One region of the Geothermobacter hydrogeniphilus genome, then DNA from elsewhere that is predicted to be linked to it. Evidence: riboswitches for the same ligand, from Rfam matches in the RefSeq annotation. Region 1 holds a riboswitch; the other holds the start of a gene.
What was found. Region 1 has a riboswitch for cobalamin ahead of B5V00_RS08440 (cob(I)yrinic acid a,c-diamide adenosyltransferase). Riboswitches for the same ligand answer to the same signal wherever they lie in the genome.
Positions count from the first base shown of each region.

Region 1 (7,689 bases):
ATCGACGCGCTGCTGCTGATCTGGGCATTGCTGCCCGGATGGCGTTACCGGTGGCTTTGCCGAATTCTGCGCCGCCCCGGTTTCCATACCCTGGCCGACATCGGTTATCGGACCTTTGCGGCCAACCGGCATCGCTGGTCCGGCCATGGGAGATGAACCCCGACCATGGGATCAGGCAAAAACAAAAACCCCGCCATTCCGGCGGGGTTTTCATCACAGGTGACCTGCTGAAGAGGGCGTCCGGCAACCAGGTTTCGTCCCTTGTACCAATGGTGGCCCCAGGAAGTGCGCTTCAGGCTTCCCACTGCATCGGCGGGCCTGCACACCACGCCTTGCCGGAGGCGGGACTGTTACGCAAGCTGACGAACCGGCTGGCCGAGGACGCCGTCTCCAGCATGTCATTGGTCCTGCTTGACCATCTTTTCGACTGAAGCCGGTAGATGGTTTAGGGATAAAAAAAGGCCGCCGATGGATTTCGGCGGCCGGTTCTGAAAATTCTTGAATTGCTGAGAGTTGTCTGGTCCGATTTCGGGCTCAGGCCGGTGCCGGGGCAACGAAAGTGCGCGCGCCAAGCTCCTCGTCGAGTCGCAGCAGGCCATTGCCGTCATCGCCGATGCGTTCCAGCTTGCGCAGGATCAGGCCGAAGTTGGATTCCTCCTCAACCTGCTCGGTGACAAACCACTGCAGGAAAATCTGTGCTGCGTGGTTGCCCTCATCCCTGGCCAGATCCATCAGTTTGTTGATGCTGGCGGTGACGAACCGTTCATGTTCGAGACTGTACTGGAAAGCGGCCAGCGGGGAGTCGAAACCGTTCTGCGGTGCGTCGAAGCCGCGCAGGTCGGTGCGACCGCCGGCCTCGGTGATGAAGTTGAAGAATTTTTCGCCATGGGTCAACTCTTCCAGGGCCTGGATACGCATCCAGGAGGCGATGCCGGGCAGGTCCTCGGATTCGAAATATCCCGCGATGGCCAGATAGAGATAGGCCGAATAGAATTCATTTTTCATCTGCTCGTTGAGAGCGCCCTGCAGTTTGTCGCTGAGCATGCCAGCCTCCTTTTGGGAATGAGATGGGGATGAACTCATGTATATCATGGGGTCGGTCCCTTGCCAACCGCGGGGCTGATTCCATGAATCTCAGAAAAACAAAAAGGGCGGAACCGGTCGGTTCCGCCCTGAAAAGGATTTTTGATCAGGAGGTGTTACTTGGTATCGGCGAAAATAATCTGTTTCAGCCCGTCCAGCGGCAGGTTCTCACTGCCGAGTTCGAGGGTGAAGGGATTGCGGTAGGTATAGGTGATGAATGTGCAGTCACAGTCAGAGGGCAGAAAAGCATCACGAAGGATGAATTTCTTGCCGTCCGATTTGCGGGTCAGTTCGATCTGCCCGGAGCTGATTTCGTTGCCCGACATGCTGTAATTGACCTTGGGGCTGTCGAGAAAGAGAATTTCCGACACGGTTTCCAGGGGGACTTCAATCGGGGTTCCATTCCACCAGCCTTTGACCAGGGTGCGGTCGATCTGGAAGAAGCTGACTTCCTGTCCGTCCAGGGTGATGCATTTGCCGGGCCGGGCGTCGGCCGCCAGCGAAACACCCACCTGAAGGGACACCAGCATGACGGCAACGGCAAGCAAGCGTACCCACTTAGCAACTTTCATTTCAGATCATCTCCTTAACTGCGATGTTCAAAGGAATTCGTACCCTCGTCAGGGTTATTTCAGGCCGGTAAGGACCGGCGACAATCGGCAGTATGACCGGGGGGAACCGTGTGCCCGGGCGGTTCCCGGGTGATCGCTCCGGCATCCTGCTGCGGGAACAAACTGTCCCGGAAGGCGCTGATGCCGGAAAATCTCTGTATGCTTAGCAATTCCGCAAAAAAAAATCAATGATTTTTCACTCTTTGTACCGACCCCGGGAGTGAGACCCAAATCCACCGGCAATTTCGGGATTCGGCTGTCGTTACGGCTGAATCTGCTTCGTTGCCTTCACCGCTTCGGTGCTCAACGTAGCTCGGCTACGTCTACGCCCGAGTCGGCGCGGCGCCTCGCATCTCCACCAGTTCCGCCACCCTCGGTCCACAAAACAGCCGGTGGATTTGGGTGGGACTGAATCGCTTGTAGCCGCGCCGGGCGCCGTGCTACAGTCCGCCCGGAGAGAGCGTCAACCCGTAATCGGAGCCGACCATGCACATCCGTTCTGCCGAATTTATCCAGAGTGCCACCCGACCGGGCAACTACCCGCCCGAGCAGGGTCCGGAGATCGCTTTTGCCGGGCGTTCCAACGTCGGCAAGAGCAGCCTGATCAACAACCTGGTCGGTCGCCGCAAGCTGGTGCGCACCTCGCGGACACCGGGCCGGACCCAGTTGCTCAATTTCTTCCGCATCAACGACCAGTTCTGTATGGTCGACCTGCCGGGCTACGGGTTTGCCAAGGTGCCGCCGGAGGTGAAAAAAGCTTGGGGGCCGATGGTGCATACCTACCTCGCACAGCGTGCCAGCCTGCGCGGCGTGGTCTGGCTGCTCGACTGCCGCCGGGTTCCCAACGACGAGGACCTGCAGCTGCTTGACTGGCTGGAGGAGTTGCAGATTCCGACCATCCCGGTGATCACCAAGATCGACAAGGTCAAGCGCAGCCAACGGCTGAAACAGCTCAAACCGATTCTGGCGACGACCGGGCTGCCGGCCGATGCCTTCAGTTCCTTCTCGGCCCTGTCCGGGGAGGGGCGCGAGGATGTCTGGGAGCGGATCGTCGAGGCTCTTGGCCTGGATGGCGAGGTCGGGGAATGAACGGCTACCAGTGGATCGGGCTGATCGGCGGACTGATGGTCGCCTTCGGTTTCGTGCCGCAGATCATCAAGGTTCTCCGTACCCGCTCGACCCACGACCTGTCACTCTTCATGTTGTTGATCATCTTCATCGGCGGTCTTTTCTACACCACCTATGCCTTTCTCGCCGGTGACCCGGTGTTTATCATCATCAACCTGTTGGCGACCGGCAATACTCTGCTGCTGCTGATACTCAAGCTCATCTACCGCTGAATCCGGGTGAATCCGTTGACACCGGTCGTACCCCTCTGTTAGTTATGGACGCCTGACATAACCTGGGTGTCCGCCGTAGAGATTACGGCGGAAGAATAGGGAAGAGGGTGCAAGTCCCTCGCTGCCCCGCAACTGTGAACGGTGACGAACGCCGCTAGTACCCAGTACCCCATAATACTTATCGTATTCTGCTGGTTTATTTGCCGCGCCGACTACGTTGCACTTTTCAGTTGCATAGCTACGGCTATGTAACTGAAAGTGCGCCTTGCCGGCTCGCCAAATCCCGGCGCAATCTTACGAAGTTTTACGAGGTACTGGGTACCAGAGCCACTGCCGGAGAAATCCGGTGGGAAGGCGCGGCCGGAGGATGATCCGTAAGCCAGGAGACCTGCCCGGATGCAGATGGATGCTGGATTTTTCGCGGGAGAGGTCCGGGCAGCGCCAGCCACAGATGGCAGCGGACCCCGGACCCCTTTGACAGGTGCGGGGTTTTTTCATGTCGGCAGACAGGGTTGGACTGCTGCAGGTCTATACCGGGGACGGCAAGGGCAAGACGACCGCCGCCACCGGTCTGCTGGTGCGCGCCCTCGGCCAGGGGCTGCGGACACTGCTGGTGCGTTTCCTCAAACCGGCCGTACCGCGTTCGGGTGAGTTGATCATTCTGGAGCAACAGACCGGACTTGAAATTATCGATGCCGCCAAAGGGGTGATCGGCCGGCAGGTCGATCCTGAAGAGATGCGGGCCAATGTCACCGCAACCTTCGACCTTGCCGCGCAGCGACTGCGGACCGGTGATATCGAGCTGGTGGTGTTCGATGAGATTCATGGCTGTCTCAATCGCGGCTACCTCGATTTCGAGCGGTTCGCCGGTTTCCTCGATCAGCGGCCGGCCGCCCTGGAGGTGGTCTGCACCGGGAGACGGGCTCCCGTGGAACTGCTTGAACGTGCCGACCTGGTCACCTGTATGCAACTGGTAAAACACCCACACGAACAGGGGATCAAAGCCCGAAAGGGGATAGAATACTGATGTCGCGCCTGGTTTTTATTACCGGCGGGGCGCGTTCGGGCAAGAGCAGTTATGCCCAGCGGCGCTGCGAGGAACTGCCGGGGACATTGCTCTATGTCGCCACCGCCCGGGTTGAGGACGCGGAGATGGCGGAGCGCGTCACCCTGCATCAGCAGCAGCGGGGTGAACGCTGGGCGCTGCTGGAGGAGCCGCTTGATCTGTCTGCCCGGCTGCCCGATGTCACCCCGGGCCGCTCGGCAGTGCTGCTCGACTGTTTGACTCTGTGGCTGACCAACCAGCTGTTCGCTGCCGGCGAACAGCCCGTTCCGGTGATCGCCGCGGCGGAGCAGTTGATCGAAACCCTGCGTCGACTGGATATCCCGGTCTTCGTCGTCAGCAACGAAGTGGGCAGCGGCATTGTCCCCGACAATGCCCTGGCGCGCACCTTTCGTGACCTCGCCGGCAGGGTCAACCAGCTTTTCGCCGCATCAGCGGACGAGGCCTGGTTGCTGGCCAGCGGATTGCCGCTGCGATTGAAATAACCCTGACCTGAATCAGTGAGTTTCTGCTGGATGGAGAATGCAAGTGCCTGGTCTGCATGAGATTTTCAGAAATCTGCAGCGCACCCACAGGTTCGCTGGTGATTTTTGGGGAGCTCAGGCAGGTCAATGACTTGTGCTGTCCGCCGACAAGGAGCTCACTGATTCAGGTCTGAATCAGGAGAATGTTTCATGCCGTCAATTGATCTTCATACCGCCCTCGACCGCATCAAGCCGGTCGCTGATGAGAAACTCGCTGAGGCCCAGGCGCGTATCGACAGCCAGGCCAAGCCGCAGGGGTCCCTCGGCCGGTTGGAGGAATTCGCCCGCCGTTATGTTGCCATCACCGGTCGCGACAATATTCGCAGGAAGGTTGTTTTCACGTTTGCCGGTGACCACGGCGTGGTCGCCGAAGGGGTCAGCGCCTTCCCCGCCGAGGTGACCCCGCAGATGGTTCTCAATTTCATTGACGGCGGTGCCGCCATCAATGCCCTGGCGCGACACGCCGGTGCCGAAGTGATTGTCGTCGACATGGGCGTCAATTACGACTTTCCGCCGCTGGACGGCCTGCTGCAGAAAAAGGTCGCCAGGGGCACCGCCAACCTTGCTGAAGGTCCGGCGATGAGCCGTGAACAGGCTGTCGCGTCCCTCGTGACCGGCATCGAGCTGGCCTTTTCCTGTGCCGAGGACGGCATCGACCTGGTCGGTACCGGCGATATGGGGATCGGCAACACCACCCCTTCATCGGCGATTCTCGCTGCGTTTTCCGGGCTGCCGGTTGAAGACCTGACCCATCGCGGCACCGGCATTGATGATGCTGGCCTGGCGCGCAAGCTCTCCGCCATCCGTCGTGGTCTGGAGATCAACAGGCCTGATTCCGGAGACCCCGTCGACGTGCTGGCCAAGGTCGGCGGTTTCGAGATCGGCGGTATCGCCGGACTGGTGCTGGGGTGTGCCGCGGCCGGTCTGCCGGTCGTGGTCGACGGCTTCATTTCAACCGCCGGGGCGCTGATTGCTTCGGAGTTGCATCCTTCGGTCAGGGATTACATTTTCGCCGCCCACCAGTCGGTGGAGATCGGCCACAGGCACATGCTGCAGCGTATCGGTCAGCAGCCGATCCTCGATCTTGATCTGCGGCTCGGTGAAGGGACCGGCGGCGCGCTGGCGATGAGCCTGATCGAGGGGGCGCTGCGCGCCTATCGGGAAATCCGCACCTTCGATGATGCCGGGGTATCGGCAGGGGGCGATCGGTGAAACGGGAGTGGGATGATTTCCGCGTCGCGGCCGGGTTCCTGACCGTGCTGCCGACGGTGCGCGAACTGGACATGCCTCCAGAGAGGCTGGCGCGCAGCATGGGACTGTTCCCGGCGGTCGGCCTGGCCATGGGACTCGGCCTGGTGATTATCGACTGGCTGCTCGGCGCCCTGATTCCGCGGCCGGTACTTGACGGCCTGCTGGTACTGGTGCTGATCCTCGTTACCGGGGCGCTGCATCTTGACGGTATCGCCGACCTGGTCGATGGTCTCGCCGGCGGTCGCGGTGATCGTGAGCGTACCCTGGACATCATGAAGGACAGCCGGGTCGGGGCGATGGCGGTGGTCGGGGTGGTGATGCTGCTGCTGCTCAAGTACCTGAGCCTCTACAATGTTCCGCTTGAGCACAAGAAGGCCGCCCTGCTGTTGATGCCCTGCGCCGGACGCTGGATCCAGGTGGTGCTGGCGGCCTTCTGTCGCTACCTGCGGCCGGAAGGGACAGCGGCGGCTTTTGTCGAACAGGTCGGGGAAAGGGAAACTCTGCTGGCAACCGCGACCCTGCTGCTCGCCTGTTTCATCCTGTTCGGTCTGAAGGGAGTCCTCCTGCTTTTTCTGTTGGGTCTGGCGGCCGTGGTGCTGATCCGTTATTTTGACACCCGGCTCGGCGGCGTGACCGGAGATGTTCTCGGAGCGGCGACTGAAATTGTCGAGGTGCTGAGCCTGATCCTGGTGCTGGCGGTGGTGTGAAAGGGCCGATGAAAAACGCCCGCCTGCGGCGTTGCCCTCATCCTGTGTCAACGACGTACCTTCAGGTACGCCTTATTCCACAGGACTTCGGGCGCCTTGCATTCGGACATTTTTGATCGGCCCGGGGGGCTTTGGAAAGAAGGGGATCGTGATGACTGAAAAGACGCGGATTTACCTGGTGCGGCACGGTGAGGTTGAGGGGCATGGCGTCCGGCGCTACAACGGTCAGAATGATGTGTCCCTGACGGCAAGGGGACAGGCCCAGTACGGGTTGCTGAAGGAGCGCCTGGCCGGGAAAAACCTGGCCGCAGTTTATAGCAGTGACTTGAGCCGCTGCCGGTTCGGCGCCGAACTGGTTGCCGCTGCACATGACTTGCGGCCGACCTGTTTCGAAGAGCTGCGGGAGCTGCATATCGGCAAATGGGAAGGGCTGACCTGGGACGAAATCCGCAGCCGCTGGCCGGACGAATGGCAGGCCCGGCTTGACGACCTGGTCCATTACCAGGTCGAAGGGGGCGAGAGCCTGCGGCAGATGGCGGACCGGGTTCGTCCTCTGCTCGCCGAATTGATCGAACACCATCGCGGTGAGGAAATCGTTATCGTCGCTCACGGCGGTGTCAACCGGGTGATCCTGCTCGACGCCATCGGCGCGCCGCTGGAAAGGATGTTCCACATCGAGCAGAGCTTCGGTTGCCTGAATGTCATCGATTACTGGGCCGATGGTTATGCCACAGTGCAGCTTTTGAACGGTTAAAAAAAGGTAGCCACCAAGCCACCAAGAGCACCAAGAAAATCTCAATAAAACCTGAATCAGTGAGTTTCTGTTTGATGGAGAGAGCAAGTGCTTGACCTGGATACGATTTTCAAAAATCTAAGGCGCACCCTTAGGTTCGCCGGTGATTTTTGGGAAGCGCAGGCAGGCCAATGAATTTTTCTTTAAGCATTTTGTCCTTGGTGTCCTTGGTGTCTTGGTGGCTCCAAAAAGGTTTCGATTGAAATGCTCTCACCCCTGATCATCGCCGCGCCGGCCAGCGGCAGCGGCAAGACCACCCTGACCCTCGGGTTGCTGGCGGCCCTGAAACGGCGCGGGCTTGAAGTCGCGCCCTTCAA
Region 1 is NZ_NAAD01000009.1:40,119-47,807, forward strand. It holds gene B5V00_RS08410 (thiol-disulfide oxidoreductase DCC family protein) at 1-156, shown strand, start outside; gene B5V00_RS08420 (ferritin) at 535-1,044, opposite strand; gene B5V00_RS08425 (hypothetical protein) at 1,200-1,655, opposite strand; gene yihA (ribosome biogenesis GTP-binding protein YihA/YsxC) at 2,181-2,783, shown strand; gene B5V00_RS08435 (SemiSWEET family sugar transporter) at 2,780-3,034, shown strand; cobalamin riboswitch at 3,091-3,221, shown strand; cobalamin riboswitch at 3,302-3,421, shown strand; gene B5V00_RS08440 (cob(I)yrinic acid a,c-diamide adenosyltransferase) at 3,531-4,061, shown strand; gene cobU (bifunctional adenosylcobinamide kinase/adenosylcobinamide-phosphate guanylyltransferase) at 4,061-4,582, shown strand; gene cobT (nicotinate-nucleotide--dimethylbenzimidazole phosphoribosyltransferase) at 4,772-5,833, shown strand; gene cobS (adenosylcobinamide-GDP ribazoletransferase) at 5,830-6,579, shown strand; gene cobC (alpha-ribazole phosphatase) at 6,731-7,333, shown strand; gene B5V00_RS08465 (cobyrinic acid a,c-diamide synthase CobB) at 7,577-7,689, shown strand, end outside.

Region 2 (7,689 bases), on a different contig from region 1:
GAAACCGGCCGCAGCGCGGTGATCTTCTACCTGGTGGTCTACACCCTCTCCAACCTCGGCGCCTTCGGAGTGCTGACCGCCTTCGCCATCCAGGGGGAGGAACCGCAGAACTACAAGGATCTGCGCGGCCTCGGCTATCACCACCCGCGGCGCGGCAGCGCGCTGGCCTTCTTCCTGCTGTCGCTGGCCGGCATCCCGCCGACCGCCGGTTTCATCGCCAAGTTCAACATCTTCCACGCCGCCCTCAAGGCCGACTACCTCGGCATCGCCCTGCTCGGCATCCTCGCCTCGCTGGTTTCGCTCTACTACTACCTGCGTCCGGTGATCGTCATGTTTCTCGCCCGTGAACGGGATCTCTGTCTCGACCGGGGCAGTGCGAGTGAACACACCGTGCTGGGCGTCTGCCTGCTGGCGATCCTGTTGCTCGGCATCTATCCGGGACCGCTGTTCGACCTGATCGCGCTGATTCTACCCTCCTGATCGGCGTCTGCAGCTTCAACAGGATGTTGAACCGCCGGGTTGAACAAAATGATCCCGCATCCGGGCGGTCTCTATTTCAGGACAATGCCCGCATCCGCGGCAGCATCAGCAGCGTGCCTGACGAAGATATCCGCGACCCGGTCATTCTCTCCCATGCCGTGCAGGTAGGGAAGAACCTCGATCCCTTCTTTTTCAAAGATGGATTTCCATGAATCCTTCTCCGGACCGGCCATATCATTGGTGGCATGATCGCCGGCAACGATCATAAAGGCTCGGATCACCACCTTTTTGACCCCTGATCTTTTCAACGTCTCCAGGACCTGCTCGACTGCCGGGTAGCCCTCAACCGTGCCGATGACGGTTTTGACGTCGGGATAAACCTTGTTCATCTCGTGTTCGAACTGCAGGTAGGAGCCACCCGAGGGAAAATGATCATTGCCATGGCCCATGTAGACCAGCGCGGCACCATTTTTTCTTGCCCGGTCCACATCCTCCCGCATCGCCCTGACTGCTGTTTTGATATCTTCGGCATAAGGGTGTTCAACCCCGAACGTTCCCAGCATGGGGCGGCCGATAACCAGTTTGTTGAACGGCTTGAATTTTTTCTTGATGGTGTCAATGGATGCCAGGGCATCCACATAGGCGGTCAGGTCAAGAAATTCCTCGGCAGGGGCAATATGGGTGGGCTGCACCACCAGGGTGTCATAGCCGTCATCCTGGAAATTGGCGATGGTGGCCAGCGGTCCCTGGACATGAAGAATCTCCGGCGGGATATTCGGATGGGCCTTGATGTAGGCCGGATCGGCAGCCCTTTTCTGCCAGATTTTCCGGATGATGTTTGAGGTGAAAGCAAAACGAACCGGGGTCTCGGGATAGGCTTTTTTCATTTTATCCCGGATGTTGAGCAGCCCCTGCAGCGCCGGTTCAACCGTCGTGCCGAACATTGCCAGAACAATTCCGTTTTTGTGCACAACTTTATACTCCGCTGCCTGAACCATCTGGGTGGACAAAAGAAAAGCAAGGGCGACCGTAAAAACAACCGACTTTTTCATAGGGACCTCCGGTGTTTACGGCCCGGAATAAAAAAATCCCGGACCAATTAAAATAATTGATCCGGGATTTCCCTGTCTGTATCCCAGAATCCAGCTGCCGTTGACAGCCTGCGCCACAGGAAATCAACAACGTTTCAGGCAGGTCTTCTGACTTCCGGATCAAGCTACTTGTCGCGCCTTCCCGATCGCATTGATCAGTGGCTCTCATGCGACGTTCGTCCCCGGTCACAGCGGCGGGCCCGTCCCGGATTTACACCGGGTTCCCTTTTCATCCACGATAAGCGGACACCTGAAACCAATGTCAGGTACTTTATCGATCTCGAATACTTAAGTCAACAACCCGAACTCGGCGGGATACCGGCCTTGTCAGCGGCACCTGCTTCATGTTAAAAATGCGGACCATTGAGAATACCTGTTCGCCGGTGCCCCGACGGGGCTTGATAGGGAAGAGGGGTGCAAATCCCCCGCGGACCCGCCGCTGTGAGCGAGGACGAAGGGCCGACAGCCACTGATCAATACGATCGGGAAGGCGGCCCGGAGGATGATTCGCGAGCCAGAAGACCTGCCGGAACGAACCCGCCACATTCTTCCCCGGGGTTCAGGGAAAGTGGACTGCCCGGATCTTAAAAACGCAAGGTCCGCACGCCCCTGCCGGGGTGGTGCGGACCTTTTTTTATTTCTATGCAAGCTGAAATCGAAGTCATCGACCTCTGCCGCCGATTCGGGAAAACCCGCGCGGTCGACGGAATCAGCTTCCGGGTCGCCCGGGGGGAATTGTTCGCCTTTCTCGGCCCCAACGGTGCCGGGAAGACCACGACGATCAATCTGCTGACCGGGCTGCTCTCTCCGGATCGCGGGCACATCCGTTATCGTGGAGAAGACTTCGACCCGGGACGACTGGCCGTCAAAAAAATGATCGGCGTCGTGCCCCAGCACAATAACCTCGACAAGGAACTGACGGTCCGTGAGAACCTGCGGGTTCACGGCCGTTTGTTCGGCCTTGGCGGACGGGAGCTCAGCGAACGGATCAATTTCTGCCTCGACTTCGCCGCCCTGAACGAAAAACGCGACACCCCGGCCGGCAAACTCTCCGGCGGCATGAAGCGCAAACTGGTCATCGCCCGCGCCCTGCTCCATAAGCCGACGATCCTGTTTCTCGACGAACCGACGGTCGGCCTCGACCCGCACAGCCGGCGCCGCATGTGGGCCTTTCTGCGTCGCATCAACCAGGAACAGCAGTGTACGGTTTTTCTCACCACCCACTATATCGAAGAAGCCGACAGCCTCGCCGACCGGGTCATGATCATCGATCGGGCACGGATTATCGCCGAAGGCACCCCGGCCGAGCTGAAACAGCAGGCCGGTCATTTCGTCCTCGACATCTACCGGGAAGAGTCCCTGGACAACGAATTTTTCACCACCCGGGAAGCGGCCCTCGAACGACTGAAACAACTGGAGATGTCGGTGCGCATCCGTGAGACCACCCTTGAAGATGTCTTTCTGCGCCTGACCGGCAAACGGCTGGAGGCACGATGCTGAACGGCGTCCGGGGCATCTATCTGCGGGAGATCCTGATCCTGCGCAGGAAGCTGGTCAAGACCGTACTCTCGGCTGCCGTTTCACCGGGACTGTTCCTGATCGCCTTCGGCTACGGCATCGGCAGCAACGCCCGGGTGGACGGATTGAGCTACCTGGCCTTTCTGCTGCCGGGGCTGCTGACCATGAGCAGCATGAACCAGAGTTACGGCATCGCCACCGAAATCAACATCGCCCGCTTCTACTTCAAGGTGTTCGAAGAATACCTGCTGGCACCGATCCGACGCTGGGAAATCGTGGTCGGCGAGATGAGCTACGGTATCACCAGGGGACTGATCCCGGTGCTGGTCATCGCCTGCTACAGCCTGCTGTGCGGTGTGCAACTGCACTTCGGACCACTGTTTCTGCTGGCGCTGCTGCTGCACCTCGGCATCTTCGCCCTGCTCGGGCTGGTGGTCGCCCTGCTGGTACGCAACCACAGCGACCAGGCGACCATGAACGCCTTTCTGATCACGCCGATCATGTTTCTCTCCGGCACCTTCTTTCCGGTGGCGCAGATGCCGCTTCCGGTTCGTCTGCTGGCCGCTCTCTCGCCGCTGACCTACTCAACGCGACTGATACGCTCGACCCTGCTGCCGGGGGCTGCGGTCGAAACCGGGCTGTTTCCGGTGCTGCTGATCATGCTGGTCGGCCTGTTTCTGCTCGCCGGCCGGGTGGTCGCCAGGGTGCAGGCATGAAACGGCTGCTCTGGTTCCTCTTCGTTCTGACCCTGATCGGCTCCTGCCTGCTCGGTTCGACAACCATCCATCCCTTCAATCTGACGGCGGTGGAACGGGACATCCTGTTCGGACTGCGGCTGCCGCGGGTACTGTTCAGCGCCGTGATCGGTGCCATGCTCGGCCTGTCGGGGAGCGTCTACCAGCTGACCCTGAAAAATCCCCTGGCCGACAGTTTCACCACCGGGGCAGCATCCTCGGCCGCCCTGGGCGCGGTCCTCGCCATCGCCCTGGGCATTCCCCTGTCGCTGGTGCCGCTGGTTGCCCTGCTGACCGGGCTGGGCGGGCTGCTGCTGGTCTATCGCCTGGCCCGCAGGGACGGCTTCATCAACCCGGTAAGCATGATCCTGGCCGGGATTGTCATGAACATCGTCGCCTCGGCGGTGATCAGTTTTTCCAAGTATTATTTCGAGGATTCCCTGTCCTCGATCGTCTTCTGGTTGATGGGCGGATTTTTCGTCGTCGACTGGGAAAAGCTGCTGGTCTGTGTGACGGTTTTTGCCGTCGCCTACCTGCTGTTCACCCGCCGGGCCCTGCAGCTCAACCTGCTGGCTCTCGACGAACATTCGGCTCAGACCCTGGGCGTCAACGTCCATCGGTTGCGCAGCTTTGCCTTTGTCATCGCCACCCTGCTGGTCGCCGTCGCCGTCAGCCACACCGGCATCATCGGCTTCGTCGGCCTGATCGTTCCGCACATCGCCCGCAGCCTGTTCGGCAGCGACATGCGCCACAACCTCTTCTATTCCTCTCTGCTCGGCGCCCTGCTGCTGACCGCCGCCGACACCCTGGCCCGCATCATCATCCCCGGCGGTGCCGAACTGCCGGTCGGCATCGTCACCGCCCTGCTCGGCGGCGGGTTTTTCCTCTACCTGCTGCAGACCCGCCGGGAAAGGTTCTGGCATGGCTGAACTGAGCGTCGACAGGCTGCACTTCCGACGGGGACGGTTCACCCTGGAACTGGACCGGCTGCAAATCGCCCCGGGAGAGAAGGTCGCCATCCTCGGAGAAAACGGCTGCGGCAAAACGACCCTGCTGCAGCTGCTCGCCGGACTGCTGCCGCCATCCGGAGGGCGGGTGCGATACGACAACGAGCCGCTGCAGAAAATCCCCATGATCCGGCGGGCGCGGCTGTTCGCCCTGCTGCCCCAGTTCAGTGACGTTATCTTCCCGTTCAGCGTCTTCGAAGTGGTGCTGTTCGGCCGCTTCCCCCATCGGCAGGGGAATGCCTTCAGCGCCGAGGACCGGCAGCTGAGTACGGAGATGCTGGCCCGGTTCGACCTGGAGGACCTCACCGAACGGCCGTTCAACCAGCTCTCCGGGGGAGAGAAACGCCGGGTGATGCTGGCCCGGGTCCTCAACCAGCAGGCTCCGCTGCTCTATCTCGATGAGCCGAACGCCGGCCTCGACATCCGCCATGCCCTGGAAATTTTTTCCCTGCTCAGAGAGCGGCCGGAAACCATCGTCGCGCCGGTCCACGACATCAATCTCGCACACCGCTTTTTCGACCGCTTTCTGCTGCTGAAAGAGGGGCGCCTGCTGGCCGACGTACACCGGGCGCAACTGACCCCCGCACTGCTTACGGAGACTTACAATGTCCAAGTTGCTACTGGTACTGCTGCTTTTCTGTTTCAGCACTGAAGCTGTCGCCGCCAGGCGTATCGTCCTGCTGGCCCCGGCCGCCGGCGACATTCTGCTCAAACTGGGCGTGGCGGACCAGGTGGTCGGAGTGACCCGGAACCTCAAAGGATTCCCCCGCGCCCGCCAGGTCGGCTCACACATTCATCCCAACCTGGAGATTATCCGTTCACTCGCCCCTGACCTGTTGATTATCTCCTCCAATCGGTTTTTCTCAGAGCAGATGGCAGCCGCGATCGACGCACCGGTTTTCACCTATCACCCCCGCACCCTCGATGAAATCCTGCAGCAGATCGGCGAACTGGCGGCGACGCTGGACAAACCAACCGCCGGCAAACGATTGATTGCCCGCCAGCGGCAGAAACTGACCGATCTCAGACCGCTCACCACCACGCCGAAAGTGATCTTTGAAATAACCGCCATGCCGCTCATCGTTGCCGGCAGCGGTCACATCGTGGCCGACATTGTCAACCGGGCAGGAGGTGTTCTGCTCGCCCCGAGCCAGCGCAAACTGGTTCGTTTCAACCCGGAATCGGTCCTCGCCCGGCAGCCGGATGTCTACATCTACCAGGTTGGACCGATGAACAAGAATCCCCTCCCGCCCGCGGAACGTGGTCCGCTGAAGCGACTTGATGCCCGGTTTCTGCGGGTCGACGAACTGCTCTTCTCCCGCGCCAACACGCACAGTTTCGACAATGTCCTGAAACTCAACCGCTACTTCCGGGAGGCCAGCAACGGATGAATCCAGCCAGCCCCGCCCTGTCCGGGCACTTCTACGCCGTCGGCGTCGGTCCCGGCGCTCCGGACCTGCTGACTCTGCGCGCCGCCCGGATCATCGAGAGCGCCGATCTGGTGATTGTTCCCCGCGCCCGGGGAGCCGATCGCAGCCTGGCCCTGGAGACGATCCGGCCGTTCCTGCGGGATCAGCAACTGCTCTGTGTCAGCTATCCCATGCAGCGCAATGATCAGGCCACCCGCGCCCGCTGGCAGGAGCTGGCCGCGCAGGTGACGGACCATTGCCGGCAGGGACGTGCCGTGGTCCAGGCAACCCTCGGCGACCCCCTGATCTTTGCCACCAGTTCCTACCTCATGCAGGGGCTGACGGAACAGCTCCCCCGGGAGCGAATTCACGTGGTCCCCGGAATCAGCGCTTTTCAGACCGGCGCCAGCCGTTTCGGCGTCCCCCTCACTCTGCAGGAGGATCGCCTGACCCTGATGTCGGCCACCGACATGGAACTGGTTGCCGGGGCGCTGGACCATTGCGAGACCCTGGTACTCTACAAGGCCGGCGGGATGATCAGCGCTCTCCGCAAGCTCCTGAAAGAACGCGGCCTGCTCGGCTCCGCCCGACTGGTCAGCTGCATCGAGCAGGGCAACGGCGAACTGCTGATCGACAATCTCGAGACCTGGCAACCGGTCCCGCTCAGCTACATGAGCACTCTCATTGTGCATGTGGGCCGGCAGGGCTGGCGGCCGGGAAACGGCAATGAAAAGCTCCGCGACGACAGCGCATGAACAGCACCGGACCCCGCACCAGAGGTTTGCAGGATCGGCGGGCGGCCAGCAGTCGCAACGCTATTCGCCAGGCATTGCCATCGGGCTCGGGTAACAACCCTTTCTTTTCGACAACAAAATGAAAATCGCCATCATTGTCCACAAGACAACCCTCGACAAATGCACCGGCAAGGGCTGCCTCGGCGCCTTTTTCCAACGAGAAGACGCCTTTGCCCCCTACGGACCGGAGGCCCGGCTGGTCGCCTTCACGCATGACGGGGGGGCACTGGACAAAAAGATCGAGCGGCTGAAACAGCTCGGAGTCGAGGTGGTACACCTGTCCAGTTGCGTGCGGAGCAGGAACCCCGCCTATGAGGCGCTGGCCCGGAAGCTGTCAGAGAATTTCGCGGTGGTCGGCTACACGCATGGCTCCCGCCAGGGACGAACCAGGGCGGCAATATGCCTGCCGGCACGAAAACACTGCGAGTGATCAGCTTTCGCTGTCGGGACTGAACCCGCAGCCCCCGTCACAGAAGGGCCGATTGCCGGTTTTGCCGCAGCTGCAGAGATAAACCTTCTGCCGCCGGGTGATCTTGAAGCGGATCGGCCGGGGACCGTCAGAGGAGTGACTGCCGTCACAGAAGGGCAGGTTCTGCGAACCGCCACAGGCGCAGCGATCGTAGGTTCCCGGGTCAAGAGTGATGGCGATCGGCATA
Region 2 is NZ_NAAD01000004.1:120,880-128,568, reverse strand. It holds gene B5V00_RS05100 (NADH-quinone oxidoreductase subunit N) at 1-480, shown strand, start outside; gene B5V00_RS05095 (sirohydrochlorin cobaltochelatase) at 552-1,532, opposite strand; cobalamin riboswitch at 1,653-1,840, opposite strand; cobalamin riboswitch at 1,936-2,118, shown strand; gene B5V00_RS05090 (ABC transporter ATP-binding protein) at 2,214-3,071, shown strand; gene B5V00_RS05085 (ABC transporter permease) at 3,065-3,805, shown strand; gene B5V00_RS05080 (FecCD family ABC transporter permease) at 3,802-4,752, shown strand; gene B5V00_RS05075 (ABC transporter ATP-binding protein) at 4,745-5,482, shown strand; gene B5V00_RS05070 (ABC transporter substrate-binding protein) at 5,436-6,221, shown strand; gene cobI (precorrin-2 C(20)-methyltransferase) at 6,218-6,994, shown strand; gene B5V00_RS05060 (CGGC domain-containing protein) at 7,113-7,463, shown strand; gene B5V00_RS05055 (CDGSH iron-sulfur domain-containing protein) at 7,464-7,689, opposite strand, start outside.
Region 2: it holds a riboswitch for cobalamin, as region 1 does, so the genes downstream of both, B5V00_RS05090 (ABC transporter ATP-binding protein) here and B5V00_RS08440 (cob(I)yrinic acid a,c-diamide adenosyltransferase) in region 1, are expected to answer to the same signal.